DNA from 2 places in the Aureimonas sp. AU20 genome. Region 1 is predicted to be linked to the other one. Evidence: predicted binding sites of a transcription regulator. Region 1 holds the regulator's gene; the other holds the start of a gene.
What was found. Region 1 encodes PhoB, which activates phosphate uptake and scavenging genes when phosphate is short. Its sites were predicted from a motif close to TGTCATNNANCTGTCAT; they were not measured.

Region 1 (16,255 bases):
GTTTGCGTGAGCCCGAGCTTTCTTCCCGACCAGTCCGACCCCGAAGACGGACGCTGGGTCTTCGCCTATCGCATCGAGATCGAGAACGGTTCGCGCGAGACGGTGCAGCTGCGCTCGCGCTATTGGCACATCACCAACGGGCGCGGGCAGGTGGAGGAAGTGCGCGGGCCGGGCGTGGTGGGCGAGGAGCCGATCCTCTCGCCGGGCGACAGCTTCACCTATACGTCGGGCTGCCCGCTGGGCACGCCGTCCGGCATCATGCGCGGCTCGTTCCGCATGGAAACGGCGGACGGACGGGCCTTCGACATCGAAGTGCCCGCCTTTTCGCTGGATGCCCCGGAGGGCGTGCGCGTCCTCAACTGACGCGGCGCCAACCGATCAGTGCTTGTCGCCGCGGCTCTGACCGTGGCTATGGCCCTGCTCGCTCTCCCGGCCATGATCGTGGTCGTGGTCGTGATGGAATTCGTCCGGCGAGAACGTGTAGGCCTCGCCGCAGAATTCGCAGGTCACGTTGATCGCCCCGTCCTCGACGCTTTCGGCGATGTCCTCGGGCGAGAAGTTCTCGAGCACGCCGCGGATCTTCTCGCGCGTGCAGGAGCAGTCGTCGCGCACCGGCACGCCGGGAAAGACGCGCACGCCGCGCTCGTGGAACAGGCGGAAGAGCAGCCGCTCGACGCCGACCTCGGGGTCCGCGAGCTCGGAGGGCTCGATCGTGCCGACAAGCGCCTGAACCTCGGTCCAAGCGTCGTCCTCGTCGAACTGAGGCTCCTGCGTCCCCTCCGGCGCATCGCCGCCCGGCAGATCGCGCAGGCGCATGCGCTCGGGCGAGGAGGGCAGGAACTGCGCGATCAAGCCGCCGGCGCGCCAGCTTTCCCGGAACCCGCCCGCCTCGGCGCGGCGCGCGATGCGCGCCACGGCCAGACGAATGGTGGTTGGGATCTGCTCGGACTGGCGGAAGTAGTTTTCCGCCACGCTTTCCAGCGAGTCCCCGTTCAGCTCCACGATGCCCTGGTAGCGCTGCGTGTGCGCGCCCTGGTCGATGGTCAGCGCCAGGATGCCCGAGCCGAGCAGCGAGGGCGGATCGGCCTGATGCGCCGCCACGGCTTCCGCCAGACGCTCGGCGTCGAAGCGGGCATAGGCGCGCACGCTGGAGGGCGCGGTGTAGTCCACCACCAGGAGATCGACGGGACCGTCGGTCTGGGTCTGGGCGATGAACTTGCCGTCGAACTTCAGCGAGGTGCCGAGCAGCACGGTGAGAACGATCATCTCGGCCAAAAGCTGAGCGACCGGGGCGGGATAGTCGTGGCGGGCCAGAATCTGGTCCACCATGGCGCCGAGTTGCACGGCGCGGCCGCGCGCGTCCAGCGCCTCGACCGCATAGGGCACGACCGCGTCGTCGCCGGCGAAACCGAATTCGCCGAGTTCCAGATGATCTTCAGCCATGCGTCGCCACGTTCCCGAACACCCAGGCAAGGATCGACTTCTGGGCATGAAGTCGGTTCTCGGCCTCGTCGAAGACCACGGACTGAGGCCCGTCGATCACCTCGTCCGTCACCTCCTCGCCGCGATGAGCGGGCAGGCAGTGCATGAAGAGGGCCTGCGGATCGGCATGTGCCATCAGCCGCTCGTTCACCTGATAGGGCATGAAGACATTGTGCCCGCGCGCCTGATCCTCGCGGCCCATCGACACCCAGGTGTCGGTGACGACGCAGTCGGCGCCCGACACGGCTTCCAGGGCGTCATGCGTGAGGTGCAGACGCGTGCCCGCAGCGCGCGCCGCCTCGACATAGCGCGGATCGGGCTCGGAGCCTTCGGGCGTCGCCACGCGCAGCGCGAAGTCGAACCGCCCCGCCGCTTCGATCAGGGAGTTCAGGACATTGTTGCCGTCGCCCGTCCAGGCGAAGGTCTTGCCCTTCACCGGGCCGCGATGCTCCTCGAAGGTCAGGAGATCGGCCATGATCTGGCAGGGATGCGTGTCGTCGGTCAGCGCGTTGATGACGGGCACGGTCGCCGCTTCCGCCATTTCCAGAAGGCGCGAATGATCCGTGGTGCGGATCATGATCGCGTCGACATAGCGCGACAGGACGCGCGCCGTGTCGGCGATCGTCTCGGCCCGGCCGAGCTGCATTTCCGAGCCCGACAGAAACAGCGTCTCGCCGCCGAGCTGGCGCATGCCGACGTCGAACGACACGCGGGTTCGCGTCGAGGGCTTCTCGAAGATCATGGCGAGCATGCGCCCTTCGAGCGGGCGCGGGCCCTGGCGGCCGAGCGCCTTGCGCTCCCGCGCGTCGTCCAGAATGGCGCGCAGATCCCCGCCCTTCATGGTGGACAGATCGATGAAGTGCCGGACGGCCGAAACGGCCGGCGGCGCGGAGGCGAGAACTTGGCTCATGCCGCGCTGCTTTCGGGATGGGACTGGGACAGGTCGGCGACGGCGGCCTCCAGCCGCTCCATCGCCTCGCGGATTTCACTCTCGGTGACGGTGAGCGGCGGCAGGAAGCGCACGACATTGTCGCCGGCGGGTGCCGCCAGCATCGAATGATCGCGCAGCGCCTCGATCAGCTTCGTGTTGGGCACCACGGCCTTGAGGCCGATCAGGAGCCCCTCGCCGCGAACTTCCGAGACCACGGCGGGATAGCGATCGGCCAGCGAGGCAAGGCTCTGCTTGAACAGAAGCGCGTTGTGGCGCACCTGGTCGAGGAAGCCCTCTCCCAGGACCACGTCTAGGACGGCATTGCCCACCGCCATGGCGAGCGGGTTGCCGCCGAATGTCGTGCCGTGCGTGCCGGGCGTCATGCCCTTGGCGGCCTCGTCCGTGGCAAGGCACGCGCCGAGCGGGAAGCCGCCGCCGATACCCTTGGCCGAGGCCAGGATGTCAGGCGTGACGCCGGTGATCTCATAGGCGAAGAAGCGCCCGGTGCGCCCGACGCCGGTCTGCACCTCGTCGAAGATCAGGAGCAGGCCGTGCTCGTCGCAGAGATCGCGGATCAGCTTCAGGAAGCCGGCGTCGGGCGCGCGGATGCCGCCCTCGCCCTGGATCGGCTCGATCAGGATCGCGGCCGTCTCGGCGCCGATCGCCGCGCGCAGCGCCGCCACGTCGCCGAAGGGAACCTGGTCGAAGCCCTCGACCTTCGGGCCGAAGCCTTCGAGATACTTGGCCTGACCGCCAGCGGCGATGGTGGCCAGCGTGCGGCCGTGAAAGGCGCCCTCGAAGGTCACGATGCGGAAGCGCTCGGGATGCCCTGAGACATACTGGTAGCGCCGCGCCGTCTTGATGGCGCATTCCAGCGCCTCGGCGCCGGAATTGGTGAAGAACACCTTATCGGCGAAGGACGCCTCGACCAGCCGGCCGGCGAGCTTTTCCTGCCCAGGCACGTGGAAGAGGTTGGACGTGTGCCAGAGCTTGCCCGCCTGCTCGGTGAGCGCCGCCACGAGATGGGGATGGGCGTGGCCGAGCGAGTTCACCGCGATGCCGCCGGTGAAGTCCAGAAACTTGCGCCCGTCCGACATGTGCAGCCAGACCCCCTCGCCTCGCTCCACTCGAAGGTCCGCGCGCGCGAAGGTGGCAAACAGCGGATTGTCGTGGGTCTCGGCCATGGCGATACTTCTCGTTGGCATGGACAATGGAGGGAACGGCGGCGCGAAGGCGGCCGGAGCGGCAGGCACAATAAGCCCGCGCGCAACGCGCTGCCTATACCATGGCCGGGGCGCGAATTGTCAACGAAAGCCGAAGTTTCGCCTTTTGCGAGCCTCTATGCTTCCGTAAACGTCGCTCCGCACCCATAAGCTGTTGAAAAGGGGGCGAAACGATTCGCCCGGCGGCGCCCACTCTTGCCGCCCTTCGCACTCGCGTTCTAGAACCCTCTCAGACACCAGATTTCGTGTGGGAAGTCCCGTCGATCCGCAAGGGGTCGACAGGGGCTATGGATGACGGCACCGGCCGCCCTCCCGCAGCGACAGAGTACGAGGAGTCTGTTCATGAGTTGGACCGAGGAGCGCATCGAGCTGCTCACCCGCCTTTGGGGCGAAGGTCGAAGCGCCAGCCAGATCGCGGCGGAGCTCGGCGGCGTGACGCGCAACGCCGTGATCGGCAAGGTTCACCGGCTGAAGCTGGACAACCGCCCCAAGGGCGGCGCGGACGAGAGCCCCGCCGAGGCCGCCCCCGTGGCGCCGATGCGCGTCGCGCCAGCCTTCGAGCCCGCGCCCCAGCCCGTGCCGGTCGCCGCCGCGCCCGTGCCGGAGCCGGTGGCCGCGCCGTCGATCGCGGCGGTGGAGCCGCCCGCCCCGCGCCGCGAGTTCGCGCCTGCGCCCGTCGCGGCTCCGGTGGCAACGCCCACCTCGGCCCCCATGCCGACGCCGAGCGCCGCGCCGCGCATCCTGACGCCCTCCATGCCCACTTCCGCCCCGCCGCGCGCGCCCATGCCGCTCCGCCAGCCGATGATCCATTCGGTGGGCGCCACGGCCCTTAAGATGGACCCGGACGCCGGCGCCTTCGAGGAGGCCCAGCCGTTCGGTCATTCCGAAGGCGGCGAGGTCGTGCCCATGTCGCGCAACCTGACGCTGGTGCAGCTTTCCGACCGCACCTGCAAATGGCCGCTGGGCGACCCGCTGAGCCCGGACTTCCGCTTCTGCGGAAACCATTCCCAGGACTCCTCGCCCTATTGCAAGCACCACGCGCGCATCGCCTTCCAGCCGATGTCGGAGCGCCGCCGCGTTCGCTAAGGGCGTTCCCCGGCAAGGCGGAAACGCTTTTCCGAGACATGAGACGAAATCGTGGACCTTGCAGCGTTCCGGCAAGCCGGAATGCTTCAGGCGCTTTCCATCCATCGCGGTTTAGAGCCCGGCCTTCGCGCCGGGCTTTTCTTTGCGCCGGCCGCTCCCCCGGCCTTCCTGCCAGAAAGCGTCTCCCGCTCGCGCCTGTCCTGCGTTATGAGGCAGGCCATGCGAGCGGAAGACGCTTTCTGATCTGGGCGCCGGTCCGGCCGGCGCGCGAGGCCCCTTTCGAAAAGGCTATGACATGACCGATACCCCCGCCCTTCCCGACCGTCTGGCGATCGACCCGGACAGCCCGTTCCATGACGAGGCGCTGCTGGCGCGCGGCATCGGCATCCGCTTCAACGGTAACGAGAAGACCAATGTCGAGGAATATTGCGTCAGCGAAGGCTGGGTGCGCGTGGCCGCCGGCAAGGCCAAGGACCGCCAGGGCAAGCCGCTCTTGATGAAGCTGAAGGGCACGGTCGAGCCCTATCTGAAGGACGAGAGCGCCGAGGGCTGATCGCCCTCGTCCGCCAAACGAAAACGCCGCGAGCAGCCGTTTGGCTCTCGCGGCGTTTTCGTTTTGGAAGGACGGCTGAGCCTCAGCTCGCCTCGGCCCGTTGCTGCACGGGCCGCGCGGCGGCGGTGAAGTTCTCGTCCAGCGAATAGCCCGCCCCGCGCACGGTGCGGATCGGGTCGCGCTGGCGGCCCCGGTTGATGGCCTTGCGCAGACGCCCGACATGGACGTCCACGGTGCGCTCGTCGACATAGATGTCGCGACCCCAGACGCCGTCCAACAGTTGCTCGCGCGAGAAGACGCGGCCGGGCGACTGCATGAGGAACTCCAGGAGGCGGAACTCGGTGGGTCCGAGCTTGACCTCGCGGCCGGCGCGGCGCACGCGATGCGTCTCGCGGTCGAGGTCGAGATCGCCCGCCACGAGCTGGCTGGAGATGCGCTCGGGCTTCACCCGACGCAGCATGGCGCGCACGCGGGCCATGAGCTCGGGAGTCGAGAAGGGCTTCACGACATAGTCGTCCGCCCCGACCGAAAGGCCGCGCACCCGCTCGCTTTCCTCGCCGCGCGCCGTCAGCATGATGATCGGCAGGCGTTCGGTCTCGGGCCGCGTGCGCAGGCGCCGGCAAAGCTCGACGCCGGACAGGCCGGGCAGCATCCAGTCCAGCAGAAGAAGGTCGGGCACGCCCTCTTTCAGCCGCAGGTCGGCCTCGTCGCCACGCGCGATCACGTCGACGTCGTAACCCTCGGCCTCAAGATTGTAGCGAAGGAGGACGCCCAGCGCCTCCTCGTCCTCGACGACGGTGATCCGGGCGCCCATGCGACTTACCCGTTCAGGCCGGAAGAGGGCGAGGCGATCGAGGGCGTCGAGTCGCTCTTGGGCCGCTCGACCTCCATCTGTTTGCCGGTCTTGATGTAGTAGACCGTCTCGGCGATGTTGGTCGCGTGGTCGCCGATGCGCTCGATGTTCTTGGCCGAGAAGAGAAGATGCGTGCAGGCCGTGATGTTGCGCGGATCTTCCATCATGTAGGTCAGGAGTTCGCGGAAGAGCGAGGTGTAGAGCGCGTCGATCTCGGCGTCCTGGGCGCGGATTTCCAGTGCCCGCACGTCGTCGCGCGTGGCATAGACGTCGAGCACGTTCTTCAGCTGGCCCAGCGCCAGTTCCGACATGTGCTCGATGCCGCGCACCAGCTGCACCGGCTGCTTGTGGTCGGTCACCGCGATCACGCGCTTGGCGATGTTCTTGCCGAGATCGCCGATGCGCTCGAGATCGTTGGAGATGCGGATGGCGCCGACGATCTCGCGCAGGTCGTGCGCCATCGGCTGGCGCTTGCCGATCGTGAGGACCGCGCGTTCGTCCACTTCGCGCTGCAGCGTGTCGAGAAGGATGTCGTCGGCAACGACGGACTGCGCCAGACCCCAATCGGAGCGGATCAGGGCGGAGACCGCCTGCTCGACCATGCGCTCGGCCTGGCCGCCCATTTCGGAAATGCGACGAAGGATGAATTTCAGTTCGTCGTCGTAGGACGAGACGATGTGATGTTCCATGAAACGAACTCTCCCTGTTTCGCGGAGAACGACTCCCGGCCCGATAAGGCTGCGGGAGCCGGGAGCGAGGTCAGCCGAAGCGGCCGGTGATGTAGTCCTGCGTGCGCTTGTCGTCGGGGTTCTGGAACATCTTTTCCGTGGAACCGACCTCGACGATCTTGCCGAGGTGGAACATCGCCGTGCGCTGCGAGACGCGGGCCGCCTGCTGCATCGAGTGGGTGACGATGACGATGGTGAAGTTCTGCTTCAGCTCGTCGATCAGTTCCTCGACCGTGGCGGTCGCGATCGGATCGAGGGCCGAGCAGGGCTCGTCCATCAGGATCACCTCGGGCGAAACGGCGATGGCGCGAGCGATGCACAGGCGCTGCTGCTGGCCGCCGGACAGACCCGTGCCGGCGTCATGGAGGCGATCCTTCACCTCCTCGAACAGGCCGGCCTTGCGCAGCGAGGTCACGACGACCTCCTCCAGGTCCGTCTTCGACTTGGCCAGACCGTGGATCTTCGGGCCATAGGCGACGTTCTCGAAGATCGACTTCGGGAACGGGTTGGGCTTCTGAAACACCATGCCGACCCGGGCGCGCAGTTCCACCACGTCGATCTGCGGGTTGTAAATGTCCTCGCCGTCGAGCGTGATGAGGCCCTTGACCTTGGCGCCCTCGACCGTGTCGTTCATGCGGTTGAGCGAGCGCAGGAAGGTAGACTTGCCGCAGCCCGAAGGGCCGATCAGCGCCGTCACCTGCCGCTCGTAGACGTCGAGATTGACCTCGAACAAGGCCTGCTTCGCGCCGTAGAAGACCGAGACGTTCTCGCCCTTCATCTTGGTGGCGAGGACGGGCGCGTTGGTCTTCGGGGCGGCGGTCAAATGAAGATTGTCCATCATAAGAAATCCGTTCTTTCCTACCAGCGACGCTCGAAGCGACGACGAAGCAGAATGGCGGTGATGTTCATGACCGCCAGGAAAAGGAGAAGCACGATGATCGCGCCCGACGTGCGCTCCACGAAGGCGCGCTCGGCCTCGTTGGCCCACATGTAGATCTGCACGGGCAGAGCGGTGGCGGGGTCCATCGGCGTCGCGGGGTAGTTGGCGACGAAGGCGACCATGCCGATCAGGAGCAGCGGCGCGGTTTCGCCGAGCGCGTGGGCAAGGCCGATGATCGTGCCGGTGAGAATGCCCGGCATCGCCAGCGGCAGAACGTGGTGGAACACCATCTGCATCTTGGAGGCGCCGAGGCCGAGCGCGGCGGCACGGATCGAAGGCGGCACGGCTTTCAGCGCGGCGCGCGTCGCGATGATGATGGTCGGCAGCGTCATCAGCGTCAGCACGAGGCCGCCGACCAGCGAGGCCGAGCGCGGCAGGCCGAACCAGTTGACGAAGACCGCGAGGCCGAGAAGGCCGTAGACGATCGAGGGGACGGCCGCCAGATTGTTGATGTTCACCTCGATCAGGTCGGTGAAGCGGTTCTTGGGCGCGAACTCCTCGAGATAGATCGAGGCGGCGACGCCGATCGGCAGCGCAAGGGCGAGAACGATCGCCATCATGTAGAGCGAGCCGATCAGCGCCACGCCGACGCCGGCCGTCTCGGCGCGCGAGGAGGCGCCGAAAGTGAAGAGGCCGGTGTTGAAGCGCTGGGTCAGCTCGCCACGGCTTTCCAGCTGGCGGATCCATTCCAGCTGCTGGTCCTTGATCGGCCGGCGCGCTTCGGGGATCGACAGGTCGAACTGGCCCTTCACCGCCGAGTCCACGGTGGAGTTGGCGTAGATCCAGATCTCCTGCGTGGTGCCGATGATCGAGAGATCGTCCATCACCATGTTGGCGAGCTGCGCGCGCACGCCCTGCGACAGGAGCTGCGAAGCGGCGGTGATGGCGGCGCGGTTGTTCGGGTCGATGCCGAGTTCCTTCACCAGCGCGTCCTGCACCAGGCGAGGATAGTTCGCCGTGCGCAGCACCGCCGGGTCGGCCTTGGCCCGGTCGTTCGGATCGATCACGCTCTTGGAGAAGGTGATCGGCAGACGGATCTCGGTCTGGAAGAAGGCGGTGTAGCCCTGCCCGATCACCGTCCAGAGCAGGATGGCGAGGAAGATCAGGCCGACGCCGATGGCCGAAAGGCCGTAGAGGCGGAAGCGGCGCTCGGAAGCGTAGCGGCGGCGCAGGCCGATGTCGCGACGGGCCGGACGGGCCGAGGTCGGGACGGCCGACCCTTGGGAAATCGTCGTATCGCTCATCAGTCGTACTGCTCCCGATACTTGCGCACGATGGCAAGGGCGATGATGTTGAGGATCAGCGTCAGCACGAAGAGCGTGATGCCGAGCGCGAAGGCCACCAGACTCTGCGGCGAGGTGAAGTCGAGATCACCGGTGAGCTGCGAGACGATCTTGACGGTGACTGTAGTCATCGCCTCGAACGGGTTGAGCGTGATGTTGGCGGCGATACCGGCGGCCAGAACCACGATCATGGTCTCGCCGATGGCGCGCGAGGCCGTCAGCAGCAGCGCCGACACGATGCCCGGCAGGGCGGCGGGCAGCACCACCTTCTTCACCGTCTCGGACGGCGTGGCGCCGAGCCCCATCGAGCCGTCGCGCAGAGAGCGCGGCACGGCGGTGATGATGTCGTCCGACAAGGAGGACACGAAGGGGATGAGCATGATGCCCATCACCAGACCCGCCGTCAGGATCGACTGCGCCTGGATGAAGCCGACATAATTGCCGGTGAGCAGGCCGTTGATGCTGGCCGAGATGTCGCGAAGGAAGGGGCCGACGGTGATGAGCGCGAAGAAGCCGTAGACGATGGTCGGAATGCCGGCCAGGAGTTCGAGCAGCGGCTTCACCACCGAGCGCACGCGGCTGGAGGCGTATTCGGCCATGTAGATGGCGGCGAAGAGGCCGACCGGCACGGCGAAGAGCATGGCCACGAAGGCGATGTAGAGCGTGCCCGCCAGAAGCGGGATCAGGCCGAACTGACCGGCGGCCTCGGAACCGGCGGCTGCGAAGCGAGGCTCCCAGACCGTTCCGAAGAAGAAGTCGACCGGGCGGATGCGGCTGAAGAAGTCGAGGGACTCGAACAGCATCGAGCAGACGATGCCGACGGTGGTGAGAATGGCGATCGAGGAGCAGACCACGAGGAAGGTCTTGACCACCCGCTCGACTTGGTTGCGGGCGCGAAGCCGGACCGCGATACGCGACAGGCCGAAGAGAAGGCCGCCGATCGCGAGAACCAGGGTCACGCCTGTCAGGGCGAGCCGGCTCATGTCCTCCATGTGGTTCTTTTCGAGCGCGATGGGGATCATCGCGTCGGTCGCGCCGCCCGGCAGCGGAATGCCGCGGCGCTCGAACAAAGGCTGGATGTCGGCGATGCGAGCGCTGGAAAGACCGGCCTGCTCGTCCGACGGCAAGGCGCGGATGCCCTGGCCGAGGGAGCGCACGAGCGAGCGGCCGAGCGAGACCGAGGCGGCCTGCGTGTCGGCCTCGAGGCGGCGCTCGACGGTGGCGAAGATCACCGCCGGCGAGATCGACAGCCAAAGCACCATGACGATCAGGGCGGGCACAACGGCCCAGCAGAAGACGAAGGACCCGTGATAGGTCGGGCGCGAATGCACCTTGGCGCCCGGCGAATCCGGCAGCGCGGCGCCCTTGCGGCGGCCAAGCCCATAGCCGACCAGACCGATCGCCAGGACAATCAGAATCAGAGCAAATGCGGACACCGTTCGCCGTCTCCCGGGAGAATCATGAGCAGGCGCCCGTTTCACGGGATGGCCGGCTCGCGGTGAATGTGAAGAAGCCGGCCCTTGTCGGGCCGGCCTCCGTCAAAGCTGAGAGATCAGCCCTTGATCGTGGTGCCGGCCTCGAAAGCCTTGCGGGCTTCCTCGCGCTGCGCATCCGGCGCCGGCACGAGACCGTACTGGGCGAGCGGGCCGCCGGGGCCGACCATCTGGTCGTCGAGGAAGAAGTTGACGAACTCCTTCAGGCCCGGAACGACGCCGAGATGCGCCTTCTTGACGTAGAAGAAGAGCGGACGCGACACCGGATACTTGCCGGAAGCGACGGTCTCGACCGACGGCGTAACGCCGGAAACGGTGGCGACCTTCAGCTTGTCCTGGTTCTGCTCGTAGAAGGCCAGACCGAACACGCCGACGCCCTGCGGGTTGGCGGCGATGCGGGCGAGCGTCTCGGTGTAGTCGCCAGCGATGTCCACCGCCTTGCCGTCGTTGCGGATCTGATGGCACTGCTTCTCGGCGGCCTTGTCGTCGAGGCCCGAGGTCTTGAAGGCTTCGAGCGCGCCCGAGGCCTTGCAGCCGGCGACGACGGTCTTCTCTTCGAAGACTTCGCGCGTGCCGTGGTTCTCGGCCGGGATGAAGGCGATGATGTCCTGGTTCGGCAGCGAGGCGTCGACGTCGGACCACTTGGCGGCGGTGTTGTCGACGACCTTGCCGTCCTTCACGACCTTGCCGGCGAGCGCCTTAAAGACCTGCTCGGGGGTCAGCGCGAAGCTCGGGCCCGAAGCGGCGGAGGCGAAGACGATGCCGTCATAGCCGAAACGCACTTCCTGGATCTCGGTGACGCCGGCGCCGGTGCAGGCCTTCTTCTCGGACTCCGAGATCGGGCGCGAGGCGTTGGCGATGTCGACCGTCTCCGGGCCAACGCCCGAGCAGAACTGGCGGAAGCCGCCGGAGGTGCCGCCGGACTCGACCACCGGGGTCGGGAAGTCGGGGAAGATCTCGCCGAAGTTCTGCGCCACGATCTGCGCATAGGGCAGAACCGTGGACGAACCGGCCGAATGGACGGGCTGCGCGCTCTGCGCGAAAGCGGCGCCCGTCGTCATGACGGCAGCGCCCAGGGCAAGGCTGGCGAGAAGGGATTTGCTCACAGGCGTTTCTCCATCGAAACGTTTCGAATGCGAACCGCCGGGCGAACTCGATTCCGCGGCGCTGTTCATGATCGGTCTAGCGGGCCGACGCAACCTATCTATGACAAATCCACATCCGATTTATGACAGCATAACCCTATGATTTATATTGAGATTTTTCGAAGGCCCCCGGAACGCGCAAACGGAAGCGGACCGAGAAGGTCGATCCCTGGCCGGGAATCGAGCTGATCGACAGCCGCGTGTTGTGCCGTATCAGGACGTTTCGCACGATGCTGAGGCCGAGCCCGGTGCCGCGCACGCGCCCGCTTCCGTCTTCCACGCGGTAGAATCGCTCGGTGAGGCGGGGCACGTGTTCCGGCGGAATTCCCTGCCCGAAATCGCGCACGAAGGCCTCCACCGTCTCGTCCGTTCGCGTCAGGCCGATCTGGATTCGCCCGCCCGCGTCGCCGTATTTCAGGGCGTTCTCGGCGAGGTTGCCGAAGACCTGAACCAGCTCGTCATGGTCGCCGTTCACCAGCGCCTCGCCCTCCTCCAGCCCGGTCAGTTCCAGGGCCAGGTTCTTCTCGGCGGCCGTGGGAGCGGCCTGCTGGGCGACGACGCGCATGACCGACACGAGATCGGTCAGCTCGTTCGCTTCCAACCGCCGGCGCATTTCGATGCGCGACAGGGACAGAAGATCGTCGATCAGGCGCGACATGCGCCGGGCCTGATCCTGCATGATGTCGAGAAACTGGGCACGCGCCTTGGGATCGTCGCGCGCCGGCCCTTTCAGCGTCTCGATGAAGCCGGAGAGCGAGGCGAGCGGCGTGCGCAGCTCGTGGCTGGCATTGGCGACGAAGTCGGTGCGGATGCGCTCCAGGCGGCGCATCTGCGTGCGGTCGCGAAACAGCGCCAGAAAGAAGACCGGCCGCGCCTCGCCGGGCATCGGCATGGGCAGGATGTCCACCGCCCAGGCGCGCTCGGAGGGCGCGCGCTCGGCATATTCGGTCATCTGCGCCTCGCCGCTCTCGATCGACTCGGCCATGGCGGCAATCAGCTCGGGCGCGCGAAAGCGCATCGCGATCGGATCGCCCAGCGCCATATTGCCGAAGGTCTGGATGCCGACCGCGTTGGAAAAGCGCAAAGCGAGGTTGCGGTCGAGCACGAAGGCGGGCTCGCGCATGGCGTCCACCACGCTCTTGACGCTGGCGTTCGGCCAGAGCGGCGAGGACGCGTCGGTCTTTACCGCGTTGCGCTGGCGCGAGGCGCGCGCGCCTCGCTGGATCAAGCCGACCAGGGCGGCCAGTGCCAGCGCACCGAGCGCCGGGGGCCGCGCATCGGGCACGAGATAGGCGACCAGCGCGAGGCCGATCGCCAGGGCGATGAGCGGGAGTGAGACGGCGGCGCGGCGGCGCGAGCCTTCGAAAGGAGGGGCTGTGTCGGCCATGCCGCTGCGATTCACCGCTTCGTTTCCGCATTCGAATGGGACAAGCGACACGCTTCGCACGTTCCCTCGTCAAACGCATGACAGCGACGGCCGACAGCCGAAAGAAGCCGCGGCCGGCCGGCGAAAGATGGCCTCAGCCGAGATCCCGCAGGCGCACGGAATAGATGTCGACGTCGCTCGCCCCGGCGCCCAAACCCGGCGCGATGGCTAGGCTCGTCACGTTGCTGGCCACCGCCGGCACGGTCACGTCGAAGACGAAGGCCTCTTCCGGCATGTCGGTGCTGAAGCGCTGCCGGTCGCAGATGCTCTGCTGGCCGACGAGGCAGCGCACGCCGAACTCACGCGGGCTGCCGTCCGGCGAGCCGGCGACGACCTCGATGCGCACCTGCCGGCCGGCGATCTGGCGCAGCGTGCCGGGGCCGATCGTCAGAAGCGCCTCGTTCTGGCTGCCGACGGGCGCGGAAATGCGCACGGCCTCCCGCTCGTCCGACTTGGCGACCGCCTCTATGCGCCCGCCCGCCGGGGTGGAAAGCGTTTCCAGGTCGTTGCCATCGAACACGTCGATCCAGGCGAGCTTGGGCAGGCCGTCGTCGCTTTCGATCGAGCCCGTCGTCGCCGGCGCCGTGTCGCCGCCGCGCAGGGCGCCGGTGATCGCATAGGCCAGAAGCGCAAGGCCGAGCGCCAGGAGAACCGCGAAGGCGGGAACCTTCCAACTGGGCTTCCGCGCGGCGACCTCACCCGGCGTGCGCACGCCGCCGGGCGTCCAGCCGTCCTCGTGCCGCGTTTCCTCACCCGCCTCGCCCGTCGGGGCATGGGGCGCGTCGTCATAGGGGGCGTCGAAGACCTCAGGCGCGGGCTCGGCGGGATAGCTGTTCGCAGCGAAGTCCGCTTCGACGCGGTTGATCGTCTCGGCCAGGCGCGTGCGCTGGTCCAGCGCGCTCGCCTCGTCCGCCCCGCGCGTCTCCAGCATGCGCTCCAGCGCGCGCTCGGACGCGGCATAGATGCTTTCGCGAAAGGCGGGATCGCGCGTGTCGCCGCCTTCAAGCGCCCGTCGCAGGCTGTCTTCCATCGCGCTCATGATGTCTCCGAACTGGGCAGACAGCGGAATAAGGCAGGCTTAATTCCGCCGCTTCGAACCGTGTGGATACTGCAAAGCAGGCCGATGGAGCAATTGAAAGGCGAGCGGGGCCGACGGGAAATCTCTTCTCGGCCACTCGCCCCGCTTCATCCTCTCTGAGTCCGGAGACGGGACGGCGCCGGCTTTACTTCCCGCCGGAGCGACCAATCTCCCAGCGCTGTCAGACGAACAGGCCCCGCCATGCAGTCCTCCGCCTCACCTCCCGCGCCCAATCCGATCTCGAACCATGGCGTCATCGGCGACATGAACACGCTCGCGCTCGTGGCGCAGGATGGGCGGATCGACTTCTTCTGCCATCCCAGTCTCGACTCGCCCTCGCTTTTCGCCGGGCTGCTCGACCCTGAAAAAGCCGGCGAGTTCCGCCTTTGGGCCGACGCCGACGGGCTGACCTGCCGGCAGATCTACCTGCCCGACACCAACATCCTTCTGACCCGCTTTCTCGGGCAGGATGGGATCGGCGAACTTACCGACTTCATGCCCACCGACGGGTCGGGCCGCATCGTGCGCCGCGCCAAGGCGATCATGGGGCCGGTGCGCTTTCGCGTTCTGATCCGCCCGCGCCCCGAATATGGCGCGGCCGAGCCAAGCTTCCGCGCTGTTGCCGGCGGCTTCGCGGCGAGTTGGACGCGGGCCTCGGACGGCGGGCAGGAGGAGGTCTTCTTCTATTCGTCCATCCCCTTGCGCGTGGAGGACGGCAGCATTCTGGGCGAGGCGGACCTTGCCGAGGACCAATCCATCTACGTCGTCTTCTGCCCCGGACGGGCGGACGCGCCGCCGATCCAGCCGGGCTATGCCCGCTCGGCCTTCTTCCAGACGCGCGAGTTCTGGCATCGCTGGGTGCGGCAGGGCCGCTACCCCACCTTCTGGCGCGAGCTCGTGGTGCGCTCGGCGTTGACGCTGAAGCTCCTGACCTCGGCGCGGCACGGCTCGATCGCGGCGGCCGGCACGTTCGGCCTGCCGGAAGTGGTGGGCGGCGAGCGCAACTGGGACTATCGGTTCTGCTGGGTGCGCGACAGCGCCTTCACGCTCTACGCCCTGTCGCGGCTCAACTATTTCGACGAGGCGGAGGCCTTCATCCACTTCCTGATGGAGCGGATCGTCGAGCCGCACGAGGACGTGCAGTCCGGCCTGCAAATCATGTATGCGATGGACGGCGCCGACAAGCTGCCCGAGGTCTCGCTCGACCACCTGTCGGGCTATCGCGGCTCGCGCCCCGTGCGCGTCGGCAACGCCGCCTACAGCCAGCGGCAGATGGACATCTACGGCGAGTTCATGGACGCGGTCTATATCGCGACCAAGGCGCGGGGAAAGCCGGCCTACGCCGTCTGGGCCAAACTTTCGCGGCTGATGGACTGGCTCTGCGACCACTGGCACCTACCAGACAAGGGCATCTGGGAAAGCCGGGGCGAGGACCGCGAATATCTCTCCTCGCGCCTGATGTGCTGGGTGGCGCTCGACCGCGGCATGAAGATCGCGAGCCGCGAGTCGCTGCCCGCCGACATCGCGCGCTGGCGCTCGGAGCGCGACGCCATCCAGCGCAGCATCCTGGAGGAGTTCTGGAACAAGGATCTCGGCGCCTTCACGCAGTTCAAGGGCTCCACGACGCTGGACGCGGTGGTCCTGCTCATGCCGCTGGTGAAGTTCATCAACCCGCGCGACCAGATGTGGACCTCGACGCTGAAGGCCGTGCAGGCCAATCTCGTCCATGACTGCCTGGTGAAGCGCTACATCAACACCGACGAGAACCATGACGGGCTGGAGGGCGAGGAAGGCTTCTTCACCATCTGCTCGTTCTGGTATGTCGAGGCGCTCGCCCGGTCCGGCTTCGTGTCGGAGGCGCGGCTCCTGTTCGAGAAGCTGCACAGCTACAGCAACCATCTCGGGCTCTACTCGGAGGAGCTTTCCTCCTCCGGCGACCATCTCGGCAATTTCCCGCAAGGGCTCACCCATCTGTCGCTGATCTCGGCCGCGATCTGGCTCGACCGCGCCCTGACCTCGACCAGCGGCGACCCC
Region 2 (2,078 bases), 1.7 Mb from region 1:
CGATCGCCGCGCCGCCGGGGCTCAGCGGATAGAGCCAGAACCGGCCGGTCCACTCGCCCGACTTCGAATCGAACTCGCCGATTCGCAGCGCGGTGCGCCCGTCCTCGGTCTTCTCGCTCGCGCCCTCCTTATAGAGTGGGCCTTCCAGAAGGCCGTAGAGGCGCGAGCCGTCCTTGGCCATGGCCAGACCCTCGAAGCCGCCGGAGCGCTTGAGGTTGAAGGCGGGGAGGGGCTTGGTCGGGTCGCCCGGCAGGCTCAAAGCGGGATGGTCGGGCGAGCGGACCGCGACGTCGCCCATCTTCGTCTCGTGGACCGAAAGCAGCTTGCCGGTCTTGTCGACATGGATGAGATAGGGACCGAACTCCTCGCCGATCCAGAACCCGTCCTCGGTCGGCTGGATCGACTCGACGTCGAAATCGGCGCCCGTGAGATAGCGCTTCTCCGCGCCTTCCAGCACGATCGGGAAGGGCGCGACATGGTCGGGGTCGGAAAGGAAGATCGTCTCCAACCGCTCCACGCCGCCCTTGTCCCAGTCGATCCGAAGCTTGTGCAGCATCAGCGCGGCGTCGCTGGAATTGGCCTTGGTGCCGAACCCGTTGTCGGACAGGCTCCAGAACGTGCCGTCCGGCATGGCCTTGATGCCCGAGAATCCCTGCAAGGCCTGTCCATCCACCGGCAGCGCGCCGCCGGTCGGGCGCACGCCGTCCATGCCGGGCACGCTGCCGAGCTGGGTGGTGCGCTTTCGGTCGGGCGTCGTGAACTTGCCGGCCTGACGCAGATGCTCGGGCGCATCCGCCGGGGCGGGGACCAGCGAAGCGGCCGGCAGGATCGCCTGGGCTTCCAGCGTCGCCGGGAAGGCGCGACCTTCCAGCGACTCGTCGGCCATGGCGGGCAACGGCGCCAGCGCAACGAGCGCGGCGACGGCGGTGAGAATCGATTTCATGAAGCATCTCCGATGGCAGCAGGACTGCCGGGAGAACAGCGCCGGAGGGTGACGGCTCGGCTACGAAACGGCGACGCTTGCATGACAAAAACGGTCCCGCACCCGCGTCGGGGCGGAAGGGCTTGCCTTTTGCCGCGCCTTATCTAGAAGTCCGCCATGACCCAGCACCTCGATACCATCCTCATCGTCGATTTCGGTTCCCAGGTCACGCAGCTCATCGCGCGCCGCGTGCGCGAGGCCGGCGTCTATTCCGAGATCGTGCCCTTCCAGTCGGCGGAAGACGGCTTTCGCCGGTTGAACCCCAAGGCCGTGATCCTGTCGGGTTCGCCGGCCTCGACCACCGAGGAGAACGCCCCGCGCGCGCCGGACGTCATCTTCTCCTCCGGCGTGCCGGTGCTCGGCATCTGCTACGGGCAGCAGACCATGTGCGCCCAATTGGGCGGCAAGATCGAGGGCGGGCTGCACCGCGAGTTCGGCCGCGCGTTCCTCGAAGTGCAGAAGTCCTCGCCGCTCTTCGACGGGATCTGGGCCGAGGGCACGCGCCATCAGGTCTGGATGAGCCATGGCGACCGCGTCACCGCGCTACCCAAGGGCTTCGAGATCATCGCGGCGTCGCCGGGCGCCCCCTTCGCTGCCATCGCCGACGAGGCGCGGCGCTTCTACGGCGTCCAGTTCCACCCCGAAGTCGTCCACACGCCGGACGGCGCCAAGCTCATTTCCAACTTCGTCCACCGCATCGCCGGCCTGAAGGGCGACTGGACCATGGCCGCGTTCCGCGAAAAGGCGGTCGAGGAAATTCGCGCCAAGGTCGGCTCCGCTCGCGTCATCTGCGGCCTGTCGGGCGGCGTCGATTCCTCGGTCGCGGCCGTGCTGATCCACGAGGCGATCGGCGATCAGCTCACCTGCATCTTCGTCGACCACGGCCTGCTTCGCATGGGCGAGGCCGAGCAGGTGGTCGGCATGTTCCGCGACCATTACAACATCCCGCTCGTCCACGTTCAGGCGCAGGACCTCTTCATCGGCGCGCTGGAAGGCGAGATGGACCCCGAGGTCAAGCGCAAGACGATCGGCCGCCTGTTTATCGAGACCTTCGAGGCCGAAGCCAAGACGATCGGCGGCGCCGACTTCCTGGCGC

Region 2: M673_RS07450 (esterase-like activity of phytase family protein) is a predicted target of PhoB. The motif match lies at 1,014-1,030, and genes of this name have one in related genera.

What each region holds. Positions count from the first base shown of each region.
Region 1 covers NZ_CP006367.1:3,407,547-3,423,801, forward strand. The annotation lists gene apaG (Co2+/Mg2+ efflux protein ApaG) at 1-363, shown strand, start outside; gene M673_RS15535 (Hsp33 family molecular chaperone) at 379-1,443, opposite strand; gene argF (ornithine carbamoyltransferase) at 1,436-2,392, opposite strand; gene M673_RS15545 (aspartate aminotransferase family protein) at 2,389-3,597, opposite strand; gene M673_RS25160 (GcrA family cell cycle regulator) at 3,979-4,722, shown strand; gene M673_RS15555 (DUF3297 family protein) at 5,018-5,275, shown strand; gene phoB (phosphate regulon transcriptional regulator PhoB) at 5,358-6,089, opposite strand; gene phoU (phosphate signaling complex protein PhoU) at 6,095-6,817, opposite strand; gene pstB (phosphate ABC transporter ATP-binding protein PstB) at 6,888-7,697, opposite strand; gene pstA (phosphate ABC transporter permease PstA) at 7,715-9,040, opposite strand; gene pstC (phosphate ABC transporter permease subunit PstC) at 9,040-10,515, opposite strand; gene M673_RS15585 (PstS family phosphate ABC transporter substrate-binding protein) at 10,632-11,678, opposite strand; gene M673_RS15590 (ATP-binding protein) at 11,815-13,104, opposite strand; gene M673_RS15595 (hypothetical protein) at 13,238-14,182, opposite strand; gene M673_RS15600 (glycoside hydrolase family 15 protein) at 14,423-16,255, shown strand, end outside.
Region 2 covers NZ_CP006367.1:1,696,875-1,698,952, forward strand. The annotation lists gene M673_RS07450 (esterase-like activity of phytase family protein) at 1-943, opposite strand, end outside; gene guaA (glutamine-hydrolyzing GMP synthase) at 1,100-2,078, shown strand, end outside.